DNA from 2 places in the Oceanobacillus longus genome. Region 2 is predicted to be linked to the other one. Evidence: a T-box and tRNA genes for the amino acid it is inferred to sense, from the RefSeq annotation. Region 2 holds a T-box; the other holds one or more tRNA genes.
The links. A T-box is a leader RNA that pairs with one kind of tRNA and senses whether it is charged. The one in region 2 lies ahead of serS (serine--tRNA ligase), so its partner is inferred to be a tRNA-Ser.

Region 1 (11,996 bases), on a different contig from region 2:
TTTCCTTTATTTGTGTCATTATTACTAGTGCTCTTACTAACTTTGTCAATCAGCAATTTTTTAGCATCAAATAGCTTTATTAACTTAGTCATCATTCTGGTAAATTTTATACTATGGTTATTCCTAAGTATTGTAAAGAATATCAAAATATTACAGATGGTCAGTATTTTATCGATTGTATTCGCAATCGGTTATATTATTTTTAAAACTTTCACAGCTTAATCCTTTAAAAATCATCAAAATTCGAGTAAACTATATATAGTCTTTTATAGATTTATTATGGGGATACATAAGGAGGAAACAAAATGAGAAAAAATGCAGTAGTACCATACGCAATTATTGCGATTCTAGGGGTACTAACAGTAGTAATTATTTCCGTTGTCGGATTGAATCAGCGAGCAGATATTCAACAAGCTGAAGAAGGCGGCGGTGAACAAACAGAAGAAACACAAGAAGGTGAAACAGCTGGTGGAGATGCAGATGCAGTATATCAGGCTAACTGTTCTGCTTGTCATGGAGCAGATCTATCCGGTGGAGCCGGTCCTGACTTAACTGCAGTTGGTTCCAAATATTCAGCAGATGAAATTGCAGAAATTATTCAAAACGGTGTTGGAGCAATGCCAGCACAATCACAGGTTGCTGGAGAAGAACTCTCAGCTCTTTCAGATTGGCTTAGTGAAAAACAATAATCTTAATAAGTAATAGGTGAAGTAAAGATTAAGCTTTCTGCGAAAACAGAAAGCTTTTCTTTATTAGCAGCTAGCAAACCAGTATGCTCTACAAAGACGCCGTCTATTATGAATGGGATTATAAAAAATTAACTGCATAAGTGCATCTAAGGCTATCGTCCAATGACTTGGCGAATGCCAAGTTTTCTAAAAGGAGAACATTATGAATAACAATATAAAACTTTCAAACCGATTATTAACAGCGGTCTCGTACCTACCGAATGGAGCTAATTTTGCAGATATTGGTTCGGATCATGCCTATTTACCATGTTATGTTTGTCTCTCTGACCCAACAGCAAAAGCGATTGCTGGTGAAGTTAACAAAGGTCCATATGAAAGTGCGAAAGCTACGATTCATAAATATCATTTAGATGAGCGAGTAGAAGTCAGACTCGGTGATGGATTGGAAGTTTTACAGGACAATGAGGTAAACCAAATTGTTATAGCAGGTATGGGAGGCTCTTTAATTAAAACTATTTTGGAAAATGGGAAATCTAAATTATCAAGGGTAGAGCGAATTATTGCACAACCGAATGTAGATGCTAGAAATGTTAGAAGATGGTTTTATGAGAATGATTATATATTGACGCATGAGGCTATATTGGATGAAAACGACCATATATATGAAGTTCTTGTTGCAAATAAAGTGTCTGATAGCAACCCATATTCCAAAGAATTTATGGAAAAGGAATTATTGTTCGGTCCGTTCTTATTGAAAAAAAAATCAACTGTATTTAAGGAGAAATGGACGCTCGAACATCAGAAGTTGGACAGAGTCATAGCGCAAATGAGAAATGCCAGTAAACCAGATTATGCTAAAATTGAACTTTTTGAAAAAGAATTAGCTTGGATGGAGGAGGTAGTAAAGGATGAAAAGCAGCATCCTGAATAACTCAGATATTTTTCGTATAATGGAGAATTGGGCTCCTAAACATTTGGCATATGAGTGGGATAACGTAGGCCTACAAATCGGTTCTTATAATAAACCAGTTAGAAAGATAATGGTTACTCTTGATGTCACAGAATCGGTAGTAGATGAAGCGATTGAAAAGGATGTGCATCTTATAATCGCACATCATCCTTTATTGTTTAAATCGTTGAAACAGGTTAATATAGATACTGCCCAGGGGAAAATTATTCAAAAACTGCTAATTAATGGAATTACAGTTTATGCAGCACATACCAACCTGGATGCTGCAGATGGTGGTGTGAATGATATGCTCTGTGATCTATTAGGGCTAGATTCAAGAGAAATTCTATTGGAGTCAACGCAAGAGAAGTTATTTAAAATTGTGGTGTATGTCCCTGAGTCTCATGTAGATGAAGTAAGTGTATCCCTGAGTGAAAGTGGTGCTGGACATATCGGAAATTACAGTCACTGTACATTTCAGTCTAAAGGCCAAGGAACTTTCAAACCGCTTCAAGGAACAAATCCCTTTATTGGAACCGAAAATGAAATCGAAATAGTGAATGAAGTTAAACTGGAAACAATCGTTCAACAGTCCAATCTTCAGAACGTTATTAATCATTTAATTGATGCCCATCCTTATGAAGAAGTCGCCTACGATATCTATCCACTTGAAAATGAAGGAAAACAATATGGAATTGGTCGAATTGGAACACTGAATAAACCAATGGAACTTAAGTCATTGTGTGAACATGTGAAAGATGTTTTGGACGTCCCAGCACTTCGCGTGACTGGTAATCTCAATAAGAAAGTAAAGAGAATCGCAGTACTGGGTGGAAGTGGGGAAAAATATATCCATACTGCCAATCGTAAAGGTGCAGATGTCTATATTACAGGGGATATGTCATTCCATATTGCTCAGGAAGCAGAACAGTTAGGACTTTCCGTTATCGATCCTGGGCATTATATTGAGAAAGTGATGAAGAAGGCTACTAAAAAATATTTAGATCAGAAGCTAAAACAGAATAAAGTTGAAATATTAATATCCAATTCGAATACAGAACCATTTACATTTATGTAATCGAAAAACAAAAGGAGTATTCCCTATATGAAAAATAATTTTGATCACTTCGCTTTTCATCCCATACTGCAAGACATCATTGGCAGTCTGGGGTTTAAACAACCAACAGAAATACAAGAAAAAGTTATCCCTGCTATATTAAAAGGTCAGAGTGTGATTGGCCAATCCCGTACAGGTTCAGGTAAAACACATGCCTATCTATTACCGTTGTTTAACCAAATAGACACCAAAAAACAGGAAGTACAATTTGTAATCACTGCCCCAACAAGAGAATTGGCAACACAGATACATGATGAAGTTAGGAAAATGATTCACTATGCAGAAAAAGATGGTACATGGATAGCCAAACTTCTCGTTGGTGGTACAGATAAACAGAAAATGGCAGACAAATTAAAAACACCTCCACATATCATTGTTGGTACGCCAGGAAGAATTCTTGATTTAGTTAAAGACAATGCTTTATCTATTTATTCCGCTTCTTCTTTTGTAATTGATGAAGCGGACCTGATGCTGGATCTTGGCTTTATTAATGACGTAGATCAACTGCTAGTGAGATCTAAAAAAGATATACAATTAATGGTATTTTCAGCTACCATTCCGCAACGACTGCAGCATTTCTTTAAGAAATACTTGGAAAATCCTTTGTATGTACAAATTGATGAGCATTTTTCTCCTGAAACGATGGAGCATCGATTAATTGCACGTAAACATCGAACTGAAGCAGATATTATCATGGATATCTCAAAGGTAATTCAACCATACTTAGCTATTATCTTTACAAATGGAAAAAAACAAGCAAATGAACTGGCAGCGTCTCTCCAGGATCGCGGATTGGATGCGGGTTTAATTCATGGTGGCCTTACCCCTAGAGAGCGTAAACGTGTCCTTAAAGAGATTCAAAGTCTTCGCTATCAATATGTAGTAGCTACTGATCTGGCAGCAAGGGGAATCGATATTAAAGGTGTCAGCCATGTAATCAATGCCCAAATTCCAAAAGAAGAAGAATTTTATATTCATCGTGTAGGCAGAACTGCCAGAGCTGGTATGGAAGGAACCGCCATCAGCCTATATGAAGAATCAGATCTTAATTTGGTTAATAAGCTTGAACAAAAAGGTTTAACTTTTTCCTATGTTGAAGTAAAAAATGGGGAATGGAAAGAGGCCAAACCATGGAATGAACGTCAATTGCGTACCAAGACGACCACAAATGTAGAAAAAGAAGCATGGAATAAGGTGCATAAAACAAATAAAGTTAAACCAGGGTACAAGAAAAAAATGAAAAGACAGCAGGAATCCATTAAAAGGCAATTGAATAAGAAATCTAAATATAAAAAATAGAGATGAAATGATTAAGTAGTACAGGGAGAGGTGTAGTAATTGTTAAAATTAGGATCTCATGTATCAATGAGTGGAAAGAAAATGTTACTTGGTTCTAGTGAGGAGGCCACTTCTTACGGGGCCAATACATTTATGATTTATACAGGGGCACCACAAAATACGAGAAGAAAACCAATAGAAGAATTGAATATAATGAAAGGTCATGAACATATGGGATTAAATGGTCTTTCGGATATTATTGTTCATGCACCTTACATTATTAATATTGGTAATTCAGTTAAACCAGAAACATTCGAATTGGGTGTGAACTTTTTAAGGAATGAAATCGATCGTACAGAAGCACTAGGAGCAAAACAAATTGTCCTTCATCCCGGAGCCCATGTTGGAGAAGGTGCCGAAACAGGAATCAAAAAAATTATTGAAGGATTGAATGAAGTACTTGAAAAAGACAGTAACGTGCAAATCGCTCTTGAAACAATGGCTGGTAAAGGTTCAGAAGTAGGTCGCACGTTTGAAGAATTAGCAAGAATCTTTGATGGTGTGACACATAATGAGAATTTATCAGTTTGTATGGATACATGCCATATTCATGATGCAGGATATGACATTATCCATGATTTTGATGGTGTCTTAAATGAATTCGATAAAATTATCGGCGTGGATCGAATAAAAGTAATTCATGTGAATGACAGTAAAAATGAACGTGCTGCACATAAAGACCGCCATGAGAATATTGGCTTTGGTTATATTGGATTTAAAGCACTCCATTATGTCGTTCATCATCCTCAACTCCAGGACTTACCTAAAATACTGGAAACGCCATATGTAGGAACCGATAAGAAGAATAAAAAAGCACCATATAAATTGGAAATCGACATGCTTAAAGACGGGAATTTTGTTGAGGACCTTAAAGAAAAAATTATGGGAGCATAAATAAAAGAGGAATAACAACTAATTGTTATTCCTCTTTTTAGTCAAACAAATGCTGTAATCCATAAGAACGAATGATTTCATCGAATAACTTTTGTGCTTGTTTCGCAGTTTCTTTATCGGTAATCACAGCTAGTTGTTGAAACATTACATCACGAGATGCTTCATCGAATGGATCTGGGGAATTTTTTCTTAAGTACTCCGTTATTAGACGTGCTTGTTTCTCAGATATTTTAAATCCATATTGCTTGCTGTAGTGCAATAATTCCTCCGTACGAATGTTCTTCAACTTATTTTTCACCATTTCTTTAATAAACATTGACATATCCGATTCTCCTTTTTTATATACGTAGTATTCTATGCTGAGCTTTTAAAAAACGTAACCACATTCGCACATTCCAAAATATAACATCAGTATTAGACGAATCTTTCCATAAACTATAGATGCACCTCATCAATGCATAAGGAGGTAATAATTATGGACGAATTCCAAAGTGGACGGAACAAAGATGTACAGGTCCCTCCAAAACATGGAGAAAATCACGGAGAAACCGTTAAAAATCAAGATTTTGTAGGTATAGAGCCCGATAGTTCAAGAAATGAGGAATATGCAGCAGAGATAACTGCAGACGATTATGAACAGAAGCGAGAGGAAGGTATCGGAACGGATGATGGTGTAATGATGTATGGATGGATTGCCATCGCGCTTTCAGCTATTTCTTTCTTTATGTGGCCTATTGTTCTCGGCGCTGCAGGAATCATTGTCGGATTTGTATCGAGAAGTAAAGGTGCAGATACGTTAGGAAACATAGCAATCGCTGCTGGTGCAATTTCCATTTTAATTACAATGTTTATATTACCATTTGTTTAAGTTTCACAAGAGAGGCTGATTGATACAGCCTCTCTTTTTATGCGTATTTCTAAACTGTTATGGATCGTACACTGGAAAATAATAAACGGTATAAGGCTGCAGTTTGTATGGATCAGTGGTCGGGTTTAGTTCTTCAAAATGCTGCAATATTTGTTGAAGATCCATTTGTGCCAAACTTTCCTGATTGATTGTCTCAGTAATAGACAGAACAGTATCTCCAGGGAAAACTTTAACATGTGCAATAGAATACGCATGATTGAAAATGATATTTTCTTTATTATTAATAAACGTTGTGGGAGGAGGCTTGGTATTTATATCTTGAAAAATACTGATTAAAAGCAATATAATGAATATATATAAAGAAAACCTTTTAAAAGTATACATATGTTTCTCCTTTTTGGATGAAACCATTTACATGTTCATACGTATTACACATGAAGGGAGGAAAATAAATGGATATTTTTTTTGAATTACAATGGATCGGTTTCATCATTACATTTTTTGGTACGTTATTTTTAATTGGTGAAGTGCTTGTTAACATGCGAGGTTTCTTTGGATTACTGGGTATAGGATTTATAACGGTATATTTTGCAGCCTATGTGCAGAGTGGATCTTTCATTCTTATGCTTATTATATATTTTGTAGGATTATTACTTATTATCATTGATGGTAAAGTTGTTAATGATGGCACACTTGCCACCCTGGGTCTAGCTAGTATGCTAACTGCAGTGGCTCTGGCTGCCCCTGACTTCACTTCCGGACTCTATGCAGTATTGGGGGTTCTTCTTGGTAGTGGCGCGTCCTTTTTCTTTTTAAAAGTTTTTAAGAAGCGAGAGATGTGGACGAAGCTTGCGCTTAAGGATCAATTAACCAAAGAGGCAGGATATAACTCCATGAATATGGATTACGAGTTGTTATTAGGTCAGGAAGGCGTTACCTTGAATGATCTTCGGCCAGTTGGAACAATAAAAATTAACAATAAAGATTACAGTGCCGTATCGGATGGGCAGTGGGTAGAAAAAGGGAGTAAAGTAAAGGTAGTTCAAGTTGATGGTACGAAAGTATTGGTTGAAAAAATTTCATAAAACGTTCACAAAAAGACAATTCACTTCATAATGAATTGTCTTTTTTATTTGCTTGTTATCGATATACTGAATGAAATATTGCTTATATGGGTAGTTAATAAATATAGGTAAAAAAAGAATTGTAAATTTAATGTAAACTTTTGTGAAAATCCTTTACAAGTGATTCATAAATCATTAATAATGGACAAGGTGTGAAACGACATATTTCAACATTACTGAAGGGCGGATTTAAATGGATGTACAAGCATTGATTTTTGAATTCATTGGCGGTTTAGGTATTTTCCTCATCGGTATTAAATACATGGGGGACGGTTTACAAAAAATAGCAGGTGACCGTTTAAGAGAGGTTTTAGATAAATTTACAAGTAACCCTTTTATGGGTGTATTGGCTGGTATTGTTGTAACGATACTTCTTCAGACCAGTACAGGTACAACGGTATTAACAATCGGGTTGGTTAATGCAGGATTTATGACATTTAGACAAGCAATCGGTGTCATTATGGGTGCTAACATAGGTACGACTGTTACAGCATTTATTATTGGTATTGATATCGGTGCCTACGCGTTACCTATAGTTGCACTAGGAAGCTTCCTGATCTTTTTCTTTAAAAATCCAAAAGTTGGTAATGTGGGACAAACTGTATTCGGTTTTGGGGCATTGTTCTTCGGTCTCGAATTAATGAGCAGTGGAATGTCACCATTACGTAGTTTAGAAGCATTTCATGATTTAACCGTAAGTATGAGTTCAAATCCAATATTAGGTGTGGTTGTTGGTACGATCTTCACTTTAATCGTTCAAAGTTCAAGTGCAACCATCGGTGTTCTACAATCCCTTTATGGACAAGGGGCAATTGAGCTAAATGCTGCACTTCCGGTATTGTTTGGTGACAATATTGGTACAACTATTACGGCAGTTCTTGCATCACTTGGTGCATCCGTAGCGGCTAAAAGGGCGGCTGCAACCCATGTTGTTTTCAACGTGGTAGGTACGACGTTCGTGCTCTTGTTGTTAGGCGTATTTACACAGCTGGTCGTTTTCTGGCAAACTCAATTTAATTTGAATGAAGAAATGACAATTGCTTTTGCACACGGTAGCTTCAATATTCTTAACACAATCATCCAATTTCCGTTTATAGGAGCATTGGCTTGGTTAGTTACTAAACTGATTCCAGGAGAAGATACACTTATAGAATATAAACCAAAACATTTGGATCCTATATTCATTCAACAATCGTCCACATTGGCGCTGGATCAAGCGAAGGCAGAAGTAATCCGTATGGGTGAATATGCACACAAAGGTTTAGAAGAGTCTCATCTCTATGTAACAACACAAAGTCCAAAACATTCTGAAATGGCAATTCAAATTGAAGGTGCAATCAATAATCTTGATCGTAAAATTACAGAGTATCTAGTGGATATATCGGCAGGTTCACTCACAGAAGTTGAAAGTGCGAAACACACATCATTAATGGATACAGTAAGAGATATTGAACGTATTGGAGATCATTTTGAAAACGTGATTGAATTAATTGATTACAAAATCTCAAACAAAGTAGTATTAACTGAGGGAGCGATGGAAGACCTCAACAATATGTTTGATTTGACCATTATAACGGTCAAACAAGCAGTAAGTGCCCTGGAAAATATGGACCGAGAAGCAGCACTTGAAGTGGTTCAGAAAGAGGATCAAATTGATAAAATGGAACGCAAATTCCGTAAAAAACATATTATTCGTATGAATGAGGGCCTATGTAGTGGTTCTGCTGGTATTGTATTCGTTGATATTATCAGTAATCTCGAACGTGTTGGAGACCATGCTGTTAATATTGCAGAAGGAGTATTGGATGAATAAATAGAATCTAAAAGAGAGAGGGGGGTATCACCAACCTCTCCTTTTTTTACTAGGTAAGAAAGTATAAACTTTTTCTCAGCAAATAATTCTCCCATATAAACGGCCGCGTCCAGCTCCAACGCCCAGGGACTAGCGAGACTTCCTTCACCTCCGTACCATAAGTCAACATCGACTCCCTCCGGTCGCCGTTTTTCCTTTATCTTCTACGCCTCAGTCCAGTCCGTAGTCCCTAAACGGGCGCTTGCGCTTTTGTTCCTAAACAGATAAAAATCAACAAAATTAGACATTTTTCATTCTCTACCTTGAAATTACATAAATAACATGCTATTATAAATATCGCAGTCTTGAAATAGGTACTACATAAAAAGTTTTGCGAAGACGCAAAAAAATGGTTGACAGAATTACGTAGACATGATAAATTAAATATCGTTGTTATTAATGGTTAACAAAAAATTACTATTATTCCACAGTAGCTCAGTGGTAGAGCTATCGGCTGTTAACCGATCGGTCGTAGGTTCGAATCCTACCTGTGGAGCCAATTGGCGGTGTAGCTCAGCTGGCGAGAGCGTACGGTTCATACCCGTGAGGTCGGGGGTTCGATCCCCTCCGCCGCTACCAATTTAAATAACAATATGGCGATCGTGGTGAAGTGGTTAACACACCGGATTGTGGTTCCGGCATGCGTGGGTTCGATCCCCACCGGTCGCCCCATTTATTAAAAATTAAAGAGGACCCTTAGCTCAGTTGGTTAGAGCTATCGGCTCATAACCGATCGGTCGTAGGTTCGAGTCCTACAGGGTCCACCATATAAAAACTCGGGAGGTATACCCAAGTCCGGCTGAAGGGATCGGTCTTGAAAACCGACAGGCGGGTCAAACCGCGCGGGGGTTCGAATCCCTCTACCTCCTCCATTTTTATTTACAAGTAACACAATACGGCTTGGTAGCTCAGTCGGTAGAGCAAAACCGTAAGCTTCTTGAATAACATCATTGTAGGTTTTGCGAGGAGTGCAACATCACCGTAAATCTTGCAACACGACGAGCAGAATGCTTCCAGAATTTGCTTCGAAATCTTATCAAGAACAGAAAATATATTCAGATTATTATTTTATACGGCTTGGTAGCTCAGTCGGTAGAGCAGAGGACTGAAAATCCTTGTGTCGGCGGTTCGATTCCGTCCCGAGCCACTTTTTAAAACAGGCAGCCAGCTTGTTTTTTCTTTTTGGTAAAAATAGTATTTTTTTATATAATTATGTCTTCTGAAACTTTAAATAATACAAAGCATAAGATTTGCAAGTATACGAAAGCTCTGATAACCTTCTATATAAAGGGATTATAATTCCTTTATATCATTTTTATTTGAGGAGGAAGTTTAATTATGGCAAAATTTGAATTACCAGAATTACCGTATGCATATGATGCATTAGAACCAGCAATCGACAAAGAAACGATGAACATCCACCATACGAAGCATCACAACACGTATGTTACCAAATTAAATGATGCATTAGAAGGTCAGTCAGATCTTCAAAATAAATCCGTAGAAGAGCTAATCAGTAACTTGGATGCTGTACCTGAAAGTGCACGTACAGCAGTTCGCAACAATGGTGGTGGACATGCAAACCATAGTCTTTTCTGGAAACTATTATCACCAAATGGTGGCGGTGAACCTTCTGGTGAATTAGCTGACAAAATTACGGAAAAATTTGGTAGTTTTGACAAATTCAAAGAAGAATTTGGAACAGCAGCTACTGGACGTTTTGGCTCAGGTTGGGCATGGTTAGTAGTTAATAATGGAGAGCTAGAAGTAACAAGCACCCCGAACCAGGATTCACCACTAACGGATGGCAAAACTCCTTTATTGGGTCTTGATGTATGGGAGCATGCGTATTACCTTAAATATCAAAATAAGCGTCCTGATTATATTTCAGCATTCTGGAATGTTGTTAACTGGGATGAAGTTACTAAAAACTACAACGAAGCAAAATAAAAGGGTCATTAAACACGCGGATAATTTTCCGCGTGTTTTTTTGTATATAAGTTACTCCTTCGCTTACACTATTAGAGATGCAAAGGAGTCTTCTTATGATAAAAAATGGAATGAATTTTTTTCGGGAAAAAATGGATCGTAATAGAGATTTATTCATCTTGTTGCTGATAGGAGGTTTATATTCTGCAGGGATTTTCCTATCAAATACATTTGTTAATATTTATCTTTGGAAGCAGTCAGGGGATTTTCTTACAATCGCATTTTATAATCTGGCAATCGCTTTATTTCAGACGCTTACCTTTGTTTTAGCGGGGCGATTGGCTAAAAAATGGGATCGTATTATTGTTTTACGATTAGGCGTATTTTTTCTGTCCCTATTTTTTTTAAGTGTACTTATAATTGGAGAAAATGCAGCAACTTATAACTTTATGCTTGGGAGTCTGCTTGGGATAGGGTATGGGTTTTATTGGCTAGCATTTAATGTGTTAACATTTGAAATTACAGAGCCGGATACAAGAGACTTTTTTAATGGTTTCCTGGGTATATTACAATCTTTAGGCGGTATGACAGGACCTCTATTTGCTGGGTTAATTATTGCTCGGATGACAGATAATGTCGGTTATACTGTTATATTCGCAATATCATTCTTTTTATTTGCATGTGCAGTTGGTACCAGTTTCTTATTAAAACGCCGTGGTGCTGAAGGAGTTTTTCACTTCAAAAGAATTATGGATGAACGAAATCGTAATAAAAACTGGAAGAGAATACTTCATGCACATTTTTTTCAGGGGTTACGAGAAGGTATATTTGCATTCGTTATTTCCATCTGGGTTTTCCTAGTAACTAAGAGTGAACTAGCACTTGGTACGTTTAATATGTTTCTCTCTGGATTATCTGTAATTTTTTATATGGTTGCAACGAAGTTCATAAAACCGGCAATGCGTAAAAAAGCAATCCTTTTTGGTGCGTTGCTTCTATACTTTTCTATTTTTATTATACTGTTTGAAATAAATTATTTTTTATTGATGGTTTATGCAGTAGTTATTGGTATCGCATATCCTGTGATAAACGTCCCATATGTTTCGCTAACCTTTGATGTAATCGGGAAGGCCTGGAAAGCAGGCGAAATGCGTGTAGAATATATTGTTGTCAGAGAGTTATTTTTAAATTGTGGACGAATTATCTCCATTTTAATATTTCTTGTAGGTGTTTATT
Region 2 (11,996 bases):
ATCTCAAAATGGAAAAATTGAATAAAGAGGTTAATAATATTAAAACAGAAGATGGGATAAAAGATGAGGATATTTTTTACCTGCAAATTAATGAGGAAAAAGTTCATCTACCTACCAACTTCTTAAAGTCCTTTTTACATGAGAAATAAAAACAAAAAAACCGCTGAAGAACAGCGGTTTTTACTTATCTATTTAAGTTTTGAATTTAAAAATGGAGGAGGTAGAGGGATTCGAACCCCCGCGCGGTTTGACCCGCCTGTCGGTTTTCAAGACCGATCCCTTCAGCCGGACTTGGGTATACCTCCGTATGACGACAAAAATTAATATAACATGTTGCATAGTTTGCTGTCAAATATTTTCCGACTTTTTTTCCTATTTTCTGCAAAAAATAGGAAAGAGACTGGGACAAAAGTGTTTTAACCAAAGTAAAATCCGAACATAGTTGGTGCATATATACCGCTACGGAAATACACTACGCTTTCCGCGGGCGCTGCTGAGCCTACTCCGAGCTATCGCTCTACGTAGTCTCACCTAGGCTTTTCATCCCGCAGGAGTCTCCGTGTATTTCCTTCGCTATTATGGCGAAATGTTCGGCTTTGAGTTAAACACTTTAGTTATGTCCCAGGCTCCACCTTAAAACTTTACTTAATAACTTCTTTTCCTCCCATATAGCCACGAAGCACTTCCGGCACAATAACCGTGCCATCTTCCTGCTGATAGTTCTCCAAAATTGCTGCAACTGTGCGTCCAATTGCAAGACCTGAACCATTTAATGTATGCACATACTCCGGTTTTCCATTTGCATCTCTGCGGAAGCGGATTCCCGCTCTACGCGCCTGGAAATCCTCAAAATTGGAGCAAGAAGAGATTTCTCGATAGGTTTGCTGACTTGGAATCCAGACTTCGATATCGTATTTTTTCGCTGCGGTAAAACCTAAATCACCGGTACACATGCTCATAACACGATATGGAAGATTTAACAGCTGTAATACTTTTTCTGCATTGCCTGTTAAAGTTTCCAAAGCCTCATAGGATTCTTCAGGTTTTACAAATTTTACAAGTTCCACTTTATTAAATTGATGCTGTCGAATTAATCCTCTTGTGTCTCGCCCAGCAGAACCAGCTTCAGAACGGAAACTTGCACTATATGCTACATATTTCTTCGGTAATTCTTCCGTGTTTAAAATTTCATCTCGATGATAGTTTGTTACTGGGACCTCCGCTGTTGGAACCATAAAGTAATCCCAATATTCTAGTTTAAATGCATCTGCTTCAAATTTAGGAAGCTGACCCGTTCCTGTCATGCTTGTTCTATTAACAATGCTTGGTGGCAGCATTTCCACATATCCATGTTCTTCTGCATGCAAATCCATCATAAAGTTTAATAATGCACGTTCAAGTCTTGCTCCCAAACCTTTATAGAATACAAAGCGGCTTCCGGTTACTTTTCCGGCACGCTCAAAATCCAATATATCAAGGTTTGTTGCGATATCCCAATGTGGTTGGGTTTCAAAATTAAATTCCGGTACGTCCCCCCATTTGCGTGCTTCAATATTGTCATCTTCGTCTTCACCAATTGGCACACTTTTATGAGGAATATTAGGTATGGACAGCATAATACGCTGCAGTTCTTCTTCAATTTCTCTCAATTCTTTATCAAGAATGGAAATTTTATCCCCAACTAATCGCATTTCCTTTATTGCAGGTTCTGCATCCTTTTTCTCTTTCTTTAGAACAGAAATTTGCTTGGTTGCTTCGTTACGTTGGGCTTTCAACGTTTCCGTTTCCGCAATCAATTCACGGCGTCTTTCATCCAACTCACCAAATTTATCCAAATCCGTTAGATCCTCACCACGATGTGCAAGCTTCTTTTGTACTTCTTTAAAATTAGTTCTTAAATACTTCATATCCAACATAAAAATTCCTCCTTTATAGCTATAAAAAATCAAAAAACTCCCGTCCCTAAAAATAGGGACGAGAGTTTATTTCCCGCGTTGCCACCCTTGTTGAAGATAAAATATCTTCCGGCTCAAAGTTGTTAACGGTACTCTACCGGGTCTACTTACTTGGATAAAATCTTTTCCGTAAACCAGTTCAAGGATGGATTCACAGGACTCTGACACCGATTTCCACCTACCATCGGCTCTCTAGAGAAAGAAGTACTGTTACTGCTTCCTATCAATACATTTGCTTTTAATTATTGTTATCATAATCAATTTTTCAAGAAGATGCAAGTTATCTAAGAAAAACTTAACTATCTATGCCTAAATCAGCTAAAAAGTCCTTTTATCCAATCCACAGCTGATGTGAACAGATTGGCAAAGAAATCACCAATTGCACCTAATGTAAGCATAAACCAGTTTGACTTTTCGACAGCTTCATTGGTTACTAACTCTATCTGATTTGAAGAGTCAGAGAAAATATATCCATAGTCTGTATCGCCATTATACACGAGCTCAGCAGTACCGATGACATCCCCTTTTTCAACCGGGGCTATCAATTCACCATTTTCATTTAGTTTATCTTCATCTAAATCGTATTTTAAGCTATATAATTCTGCTTCATCTGTTTTAATCGGAACATTAATAGCTTTACTTAAGGAAACATTCACTGCATCTTCTTTTCCTTTTGCTACAGGAATTGTTTCATCTCCCTCAAGCTGATGACCTGCTGGGAAAAGTTCTTGTTCATTAAATTGGCTAAAACCATAATCAAGTAGCTTAGCTGTTTCTACAAAACGTTCTGTTTCACTTTCGGTTTTCATTACAACAGTAATTAAGCGTCGATTATCTACCAGAGCAGTACCAGTAAAGCTATAGCCTGCAAGTGTTGTAAAACCTGTTTTTAGGCCATCTACTCCCTCATAAAAGAATTGTTCCAAGTTAACTCCTTCATGTGGAAGCATATAGTTCCAGTTATCAATTGTTTGTCCATCAAATTCGGTTTGTGGAATTTTAGAAATATCCAACGCCTCTGGATAATCATTAACAAGGTAATATGCAAGTAAAGCTGAGGATCTTGCTGAAAGTAAATTGGTAGCATTTGGATCCGTACCCTCGGGATAATTTTCACCTAAGTCTGCATTATCCAGTCCAGTGGAATTAACAAATTCATATTCCTCAAGACCCATTTCCTCGCCTTTTTCATTCATTAATGTAACAAATTCACCTTCTGAGCCTGCAATTAGTTCAGCTAATGCAATCGTTGTAGCATTATCGGAATTAATCGCCATTGCTTCATATAATTCTTGTACAGTATAATCCTGTTGTTGTTTTAAACCAACACCAGAGAAGGAATTATTTGCAGATATACTATATGCATAATCACTAATCTGCGTTGTCGTATCCCAGCTGATTTGACCATTCTCGACAGCTTCCCAAACAAGATATTCTGTCATCATCTTTGTCATACTAGCCGGTGGAAGTAAGATATCAGGGTTTTTAGCATATAGAACTTTTCCTGTTTTCGCATCGACAAGTATTGCTGATTCAGCATTTAATTCAACTTCTTCTGCTGCTGTAGTTATTGGATATGTAATATATGACGCCATTATTATTAATGCTGTAAGTACCAATGATAAAATTTTTTTTACGTTGTAGTTCAACTTTCCGTACCTCCAAGAAGCTGTATCGCTTTATAGTTTATTTTTGTATTCTGTTTGGCTCATTAATATGCACCTTTTTTATTTTACCACAGAAAAAATTAAAAAAATAGATGAGGAAAGTCCCTCATCTATTTTTTTATTGAATAATTCGATTTATGTTCACTATTGAATGGAGTAATTCGGTGCTTCTTTCGTTATATGGACATCATGTGGGTGACTTTCACGAAGTCCAGCTCCTGTAATTCGTATAAATCGTGCCTCATTACGTAACGCGTCAATTGTTTTTGATCCACAATAACCCATACCCGAACGTAATCCTCCCACGAGCTGGTGGAAAGTATCAGAAAGTGCGCCTTTATATGGAACACGTCCTTCAATTCCCTCTGGAACAAGTTTTTTATTATCGGAATCGCTTTGGAAATAACGATCTTTAGAACCAGATTTCATTGCACCAACAGATCCCATTCCGCGATACACTTTATACTTTCTTCCTTGATAGATTTCCGTCTCTCCAGGACTTTCCGTTGTACCGGCAAACATACTCCCAATCATGACAGCATGAGCTCCTGCAGCTAATGCTTTTACAATATCACCAGAGTATTTAATACCTCCATCAGCAATGACTGGAACGCCATATTCTGATGCTGCTAATGCACAGTCATAAACTGCTGTAATTTGCGGTACCCCAACTCCTGATACAACACGGGTTGTACAAATAGATCCAGGACCAATTCCGACCTTCACAACGGATGCTCCAGCTTCAATTAACGCCTTAGTACCTTCAGCCGTAGCGACATTGCCTGCAATTATTTCCAAATCAGGGTAGGCTTCACGAAAGGCCTTCAGTTGGGTAAGAACACCCTTTGAATGTCCGTGAGCCGTATCAATAACAATAGCATCGGCACCTGCTGCAACCAACTTCTCAATTCGATGCATTGCATCACCGGTTATACCAACTGCTGCTGCTACAAGCAGTCGTCCTTGATCATCTTTTGCAGAATTTGGAAACTCAATTACTTTCTCAATATCTTTAATTGTAATGAGTCCCTTTAAAATATTATTTTCATCAACTAGTGGTAATTTTTCTATCTTGTATTGCTGCAAAAGTTTTTCAGCTTCTTCCAATGTGGTGCCTACTGGAGCTGTTACGAGATTATCACTTGTCATTACTTCTGAAATAGAAATGGAATAATCCTGAATGAAACGAAGATCACGATTAGTTAGAATACCTACAAGTTTTTGTTCTTCAATATTGTTAACAATTGGTACTCCTGAAATTCGGAATTTACCCATGAGATGCTCCGCATCATATACTTGATGCTCTGGAGTAAGGAAGAATGGATTCGTTATAACGCCACTTTCCGAGCGTTTTACACGATCTACCTGTTCAGCCTGTTCTTCAATTGTCATGTTTTTATGAATAACTCCAAAACCACCTTGACGTGCCATTGCGATAGCCATTTTAGCTTCTGTAACAGTATCCATACCTGCACTGATAAAAGGTGATTTCAACTTTAATGTCGATGATAATTGTGTACTAAGATTTACCGAATTAGGTAACACCTCTGATTCGGCTGGCATTAGTAGAACATCATCAAAAGTTAACCCTTCCTTTGCAAACTTATCTTCTCTCATTTTAATTCCTCCTTCTAAGGTTATGTATTTACCATGCAGTCACGGATAATATGACCGCAAAACAAGTGATTTCATTTATTGGAAGTCACTACCGTTACATGCCTATTCTGTTTAACTCCATACTTAGAAATAATATGGAAACCCCACTCATGCATGAAGTTAGACTTTATCGTTCACACTATATACGTATATCTATTTTTATTTACATTACTCTAAACCTACTGCTTTTTCAACCCAGTTTAATGGAATTCAAAAAGAAACTTGATTCAAAATATTAAAACAGTTATGAGGTTAGGGAACAAATGAATACATCTGATTTCTATACATACTTAAATGCACAGCAAACAGCTCAGCAATATTTATATTCTTGTTATAAGGGAATGGAAGATGCGGAGTCCAAAAGTTATCAGAATTGCAATACATTTATGTATTATTTAGACCATGGACTCCGTTTCTATGAAAATGGAAAGAAGGCTGATCAAGTGGTACAGCCCGTTCTTTATTTTTACGGAATGGTTCACCTACTAAAGGCATCCCTTTTGACGGAACGTCCGGATTACCCCGAATCTACATCATTACTTGCACACGGAGTCACAACAAGAAAGCGTAAGAAAAAACAGTATACCTTTATGGACGATGAAGTCAAAATTCAGCAACAAGGTCTGTTTCCTTATTTCTCCGAGCATCTTTTTTCCATGAAGAAATTTTCCTTTGAGAAAATCAATATGGAAATGCTTTTCAGTACATTACCGGAAATGAATGATTTTTTCTCCCTTCAAAATAAGAATAAAATGATTGAAATTGGTGTTTCAGAATCACTATTACTGCAATTTCCAATCCAATTATTGGATAACTATCATTTAACAGATAAGGCATTTATACGACGTTTAGAAGGTTTTCTGCCCTCGATCAAGGAAATAAAGATAGATAATTCAAACATCTCCATTCATTTAGGAAAGTCATTTTCTTCGTCCCATGGTCCTTTTTATGTTCATATGCATGATAAAAAAATTTATTTTCCCTCAGATAGGAATCATTTTCTTCCAATTTCTGAAATCATTACCCATTATTTGATTTTATTCAATCTTAGTATGTTGTGCCGTTACGAAGCGGAATGGTGGGGGGATCTGTTATTATCAAGACCTGATATTGATTATCCATTTATACATCATTTTTTAAAAATCACTTCAGAAAAAATTCCTTATATGATTGGAAAGAAACTGATGGATAAATATAAGAATCAAAAGCTGTTTTAAATATAGGCTGTTTTCTAAAAGTTTATTGCTTTTGCTATAAAAGTTATAAACGAAGACGTACTTTAGTTAGGTTTATTTCCAAAGATATCTGCTCTTGCTGCCGTCCAGGTGAGTGGAGGGCGGATGCTTTCCGCGGGCACGGCCTCAGCCTCCTCGAGTAAACCACTCTGCGGGGTCTTCGGACACGTGCTGTTACCGCAGGAGTCACCACCCTCCACTCACCTGGACTGGTAAAGCTGTGTGATGTAATTTTTTATAATTCACTAATGCTGTTAATGGTGTGCAGGCTTAAAAAAGCTGTGGAAATATACGAAGGTTCCTGCGGGAGGAAAGGCATCGGTGAGTCCCCGCAGTGCGTTAGCACGAGGAGGCTCACCAGCCGCCCGCGAACCGTAAGTATATTTCCCAGAGCGGTCGCCGAAGTTTCTTATGTTATGTCGTAGTTTATATCAACTGCGAGGATTAAAAGCAACAATACTTACGAAAAGACAAAGAGACCAGGGAGCTATAACATGGCTAGCCCCCTGTGATTTCCTCTATATAAAGCTCAGGTATCTGTTCTAGTGCGATAATTTCCTCACTATCATCCATTCGAATCATTGGTCGTGTAGGTTTATCTGGATGGATAAATACAATTTCTCCGCTTTGTTGGTTGGATAAGATAATCTTTGAACCTAATGATAGATGATAGAAACTCCCTAGGAAGAACTTCACTACCTCTGCATCAAATTTTAAATACTGATCTTTCTGAATTTCCTCGATTACTTTAAATGGGGACTGTTTTTTTTGATAGAGTCTCTCACTCGTCATCGCATGGTACATATCAGCAACAGCTATGATTTTAGCGTATTGATGGATTTTTTCTTTTGTTATTCCAAGCGGGTAGCCATTACCATCCACTCGTTCATGGTGCTGTAAAACTGCCAATTTTACGCCTATAGTAATGGTCGGAAGGTTCTCCACCATTCGATAGGAGTATGTCGGGTGGTTTTTAATGTCATTAATCCCCATCGATGTTAAAGGATCAGCATTTAAAATAAGATCTGAATCAATCCGCACCATTCCGCAATCACATAATAATCCTGCCAATCCTATCTGCAACCATTCTCCTTTGGAATAACCCATCTCTCTACCTAAAAATGCAGAAATAAGTGAAATTGCTACGCTATGATGATAAATATAATCATTCTTTTCCACATATTTATGTAGTGAATATATTTGTTCTGATTTAATATCTTTCAACCGTTCCAATAGCGGAATTATAATCTTTCGAACAGTTGGCATATCGATTGGCATACTGTTTTGCCAATTTTTATATTGATTCTTATAAGATGCTGTAGCTGTTAGATAATGATCCACAAATGAGATTTCATCCATACCCACTTGATCAGGTTTTCGGACATCTTGTTCTATTACTATGTTAGGTAGTTGTTTCGGTTCAAATTTATTCCCATCAGAAAGTTTAGTTGATACTTCAACGGATTCAACAAGAAACTTATTAAGAATGGTAATATGTGTTTCTGTCAAAACAGTGTTTTTTGGAATGATTTCCCGATTGGATTTCCCTTTTACCTCATCAAGCAGTATACAGCCTGGGACTAACCGTGATGGCTCAACTCGCATATGATTTCCCCCGTTATAAATAAGATGAAGAAGATGACTTCGGAATAAGTTACTGATTATCCGAAGTCATCTTCTAAGCTTTATCCCATCATGCGGGCAATATTGCCCCGTAAAAGAGTTTTTTATTAATCTTCATCTGTTGTGTTGTTTTCCGTATTCTCCGTCTCTACTACTGTGTCTTCAGAGTCTATAATAACTTCTTCATTCACTTTCTCTTCTACCGGTTGAGCCTCAATTTCTGCTTCAACCTCTTCTTTTTCTACTTTAGCGACGGTAGCAACTTCTTCACCATCCTGAAGTCGAATCAGATGGACACCTTTTGTATTACGACCAGTAGTGGAAATCTCTGATACCTGAATACGAATCAGTACTCCAGCTATAGTAATCATCATGAGATCTTCATCACCAGTAACGGCTTTTACAGCAACAACATCGCCAGTTTTTTCATCGAGTTTACAAGTGAAAACACCTTTTCCTCCACGATTTATACGGCGATACTCCGATTCATTCGTTTGTTTCCCAAATCCCTTATTGGTAACATGAAGGATTTTCGAATCAGGTTCTATAATCTCCATGGAAACTACGATATCGTCACCTCTTAGTGAAATGCCTTTAACACCAGCAGCAGTTCTACCCATTGCACGTATCTGCGTTTCTTCAAATCGGATCAGATAGCCATTTTTCGTTGCAAGCATCATGTCTTTTGTTCCATCTGTTAATCGAACAGAAATCAGCTCATCATCTTCCCGAAGGCCAACAGCAATTAATCCACCTTTACGAATATTAGCGAATTTGTCTAACGATGTCCGTTTTGTAATCCCATGTCTTGTTGTAAAGAATAAGAAGGATTCTGCATCATAATTACTTACAGAGATAACAGCATTGACCCATTCGCCTTTTTCTATTTGAAGCAAATTAATAATCGGAATTCCTTTTGCAGTACGACTATACTCAGGAACTTCATATCCTTTTGCCTTGTATACTTTACCTTTATTCGTAAAGAATAGCACTGTATCATGCGTAGATGTGGAAACGAGATGTTCTACGAAGTCATCTTCGTTTGTCCCCATACCTTGAATTCCACGACCGCCACGTTTTTGTGTGCGATAAGTCGAAGCAGGCAGTCGCTTGATATAACCCTGATGTGTTAGCGTTATAACGATGTTCTCTACAGGGATTAAATCTTCATCCTCAAAGAATCCTGCGCCCCCAGCAACGATCTCACTCCGACGTTTGTCATTAAAACGTTCTTTGATGTCAGTAAGTTCTTCTCGAATAATTTCAAGGACTTTCTCTTCATTGGCCAAAATATCCTTTAATTCAGCTATAAGCTTCATTAATTCACTGTATTCATTTTCTATTTTCTCGCGTTCTAAGCCTGTCAAACGTTGCAAACGCATATCTAAAATAGCTTGTGCTTGTTTTTCAGAAAGTTCAAAGCGCTCAATCAATCCTTCTCTTGCAATATCGGCTGTTTTTGAATTACGGATCAGCGAAATTACCTCATCCAAATGATCTAAGGCTATACGTAGGCCTTCTAAAATATGTGCACGTGCTTCTGCCTTTTTTAATTCAAAGGCTGTCCGTCGTCTGATCACTACTTTTTGATGATCTAAATAATGCACTAAACATTGCTTAATCGTTAGAACCTTTGGCTGACCATCGACAAGTGCTAGCGTATTAACACCAAATGTAGTCTGTAACGAGGTGAATTTATATAGATTGTTCAGTATGACGTTGGCATTTGCGTCACGACGAATTTCCATGACAATACGCATCCCATCACGGGACGATTCATCCCGTAAATCTGTAATTCCCTCAATTCTTTTGTCACGAACAAGCTCCGCTATTTTCTCAACCAGTCTAGCTTTGTTTACTTGGTAAGGCAATTCGGTAACAAGAATGGTTGACTTTCCATTTGCATGTTCCTCAATATCTACCTTCGCACGCATCGTAATGGAACCTTTTCCTGTTTCATATGCTTTACGGATACCACTTCTGCCTATGATGATTCCTGCTGTTGGAAAATCTGGTCCGGGAATATAATCTTCCATCAGTTCATCAATTGTTATTTCTGGATCTTTACTAATAGCTAGTACAGCATCAATTGTTTCACCTAAGTTATGAGGTGGAATATTGGTAGCCATTCCAACTGCAATGCCCGAGGTGCCATTTACAAGTAAGTTAGGGAATCTAGCAGGGAACACAACTGGCTCGCGTTCAGAACCATCATAGTTATCCCTAAAATCAACTGTGTCTTTATTCAGATCACGTACTATTTCCATCGCAATTTTTGACATTCTAGCTTCTGTGTAACGCATAGCGGCAGCTTGATCTCCATCAACAGATCCAAAGTTTCCATGACCGTCTACAAGCATTTTCCGATAGCTGAAGTCCTGTGCCATACGAACCATCGTTTCATAAACAGCTGTATCACCGTGTGGATGGTACTTACCGATAACTTCGCCAACGATACGGGCTGATTTTTTATGTGCCTTATCTGAATGCATTCCTAAATCATTCATTGCGTACAAAATTCTTCGATGTACTGGTTTCATGCCGTCGCGTACATCGGGCAAAGCCCTTGAGACAATAACACTCATTGAATAATCTAGAAAAGATGTACGCATTTCATTACTTATATTAACTTCCTGAACGTTTCGACGTTTTTCCTCCGCCATTTTAACTACCTCCCATTAGAAAAACACTTTCTATGCTTTCCCAGTAGTAGTAAGAGATTTAAGAAAGGATTGTAACCTAGTAGCAAACGAGCTATTGTTATTTTTGATCCAAACATAGATTTCTCACTACTCACACTTTTTTCTTGCCTTGGCTATTAATTAGCTCCCATAGATAGATGCGGACGCAAGTAAACGGCATCCTGCTTGCTATACAATCGTTTCGCGTTTCTTTAAATATCTAAGTTTTTCACGTACTTTGCGTTTGATTCAATATAGTTTCTCCTAGGTTCTACCTTATCGCCCATTAACATATCAAAGACCTGGTCTGCTTCAATCGCATCTGCCAATTCTACTTGCAACAATGTACGCATTTCTGGGTCCATTGTAGTTTCCCATAGTTGCTCCGCATCCATTTCACCAAGACCTTTATATCGTTGGATAGCTGGTTTAGGAGATGCTGGGATCTCTTGTAAAATTTTGGTTAATTGATTGTCATCGTAGACATACTGTACTGATTTGCCCTGTTTCACTTGATATAACGGTGGTTGGGCAATGTAAATATAGCCATATTCAATTAAAGGACGCATATAGCGGAAGAAGAATGTCAAAAGTAACGTACGAATATGTGCACCATCAACATCCGCATCTGTCATAATAACCACTTTATGATAGCGGGCTTTTGTTATATCAAAATCTTCTCCAATGCCTGTACCGAGTGCTGTAATCATGGAACGAATTTCTGTATTAGATAATATTCGATCAAGGCGAGCTTTCTCTACATTTAAGATTTTCCCACGTAATGGAAGAATTGCTTGAAAATGACGGTCTCTTCCCGATTTTGCAGAACCACCTGCAGAATTACCCTCAACAATATATAATTCACTAATGGAAGCATCTTTTGATGAGCAGTCAGCTAATTTTCCGGGCAAGCTTGAAATTTCCAATGCACTTTTTCTTCGTGTTAATTCACGCGCTTTTTTTGCTGCAGACCGTGCACGTGAAGCCATCAATCCTTTTTCAACAATTATTTTTGCAGTAGATGGGTTTTCATATAAAAATTTGGAAAATTTCTCACTGAAAACGGAATCTGTAATCGTTCGAACTTCACTATTTCCCAGTTTTGTTTTTGTTTGCCCTTCAAATTGAGGATCTGGATGTTTAACAGATACAATTGCGACCAAACCTTCGCGTACATCT

Region 1: it has a tRNA-Ser gene. The T-box ahead of serS (serine--tRNA ligase) is inferred to sense a tRNA for this amino acid. The anticodon was not compared.

What each region holds. Positions count from the first base shown of each region.
Region 1 is NZ_JBHSAO010000001.1:584,104-596,099, forward strand. Features, by position in the region: gene ACFOUV_RS02930 (hypothetical protein) at 1-222, shown strand, start outside; gene cccA (cytochrome c550) at 306-689, shown strand; gene ACFOUV_RS02940 (tRNA (adenine(22)-N(1))-methyltransferase) at 892-1,620, shown strand; gene ACFOUV_RS02945 (Nif3-like dinuclear metal center hexameric protein) at 1,598-2,716, shown strand; gene ACFOUV_RS02950 (DEAD/DEAH box helicase) at 2,744-4,054, shown strand; gene ACFOUV_RS02955 (deoxyribonuclease IV) at 4,094-4,987, shown strand; gene ACFOUV_RS02960 (DUF2624 domain-containing protein) at 5,025-5,309, opposite strand; gene ACFOUV_RS02965 (hypothetical protein) at 5,463-5,855, shown strand; gene ACFOUV_RS02970 (hypothetical protein) at 5,913-6,239, opposite strand; gene ACFOUV_RS02975 (NfeD family protein) at 6,308-6,940, shown strand; gene ACFOUV_RS02980 (Na/Pi cotransporter family protein) at 7,173-8,792, shown strand; tRNA gene ACFOUV_RS02985 (tRNA-Asn) at 9,256-9,330, shown strand; tRNA gene ACFOUV_RS02990 (tRNA-Met) at 9,334-9,410, shown strand; tRNA gene ACFOUV_RS02995 (tRNA-His) at 9,428-9,503, shown strand; tRNA gene ACFOUV_RS03000 (tRNA-Ile) at 9,522-9,598, shown strand; tRNA gene ACFOUV_RS03005 (tRNA-Ser) at 9,611-9,703, shown strand; tRNA gene ACFOUV_RS03010 (tRNA-Phe) at 9,906-9,978, shown strand; gene sodA (superoxide dismutase SodA) at 10,170-10,781, shown strand; gene ACFOUV_RS03020 (MFS transporter) at 10,877-11,996, shown strand, end outside.
Region 2 is NZ_JBHSAO010000007.1:68,669-80,664, forward strand. Features, by position in the region: gene ACFOUV_RS10220 (GTP pyrophosphokinase) at 1-149, shown strand, start outside; tRNA gene ACFOUV_RS10225 (tRNA-Ser) at 213-305, opposite strand; gene serS (serine--tRNA ligase) at 642-1,916, opposite strand; T-box leader at 1,968-2,191, opposite strand; gene ACFOUV_RS10235 (serine hydrolase) at 2,270-3,604, opposite strand; gene guaB (IMP dehydrogenase) at 3,767-5,239, opposite strand; gene ACFOUV_RS10245 (YaaC family protein) at 5,542-6,495, shown strand; gene ACFOUV_RS10250 (HD-GYP domain-containing protein) at 7,012-8,118, opposite strand; gene gyrA (DNA gyrase subunit A) at 8,244-10,799, opposite strand; gene gyrB (DNA topoisomerase (ATP-hydrolyzing) subunit B) at 11,030-11,996, opposite strand, start outside.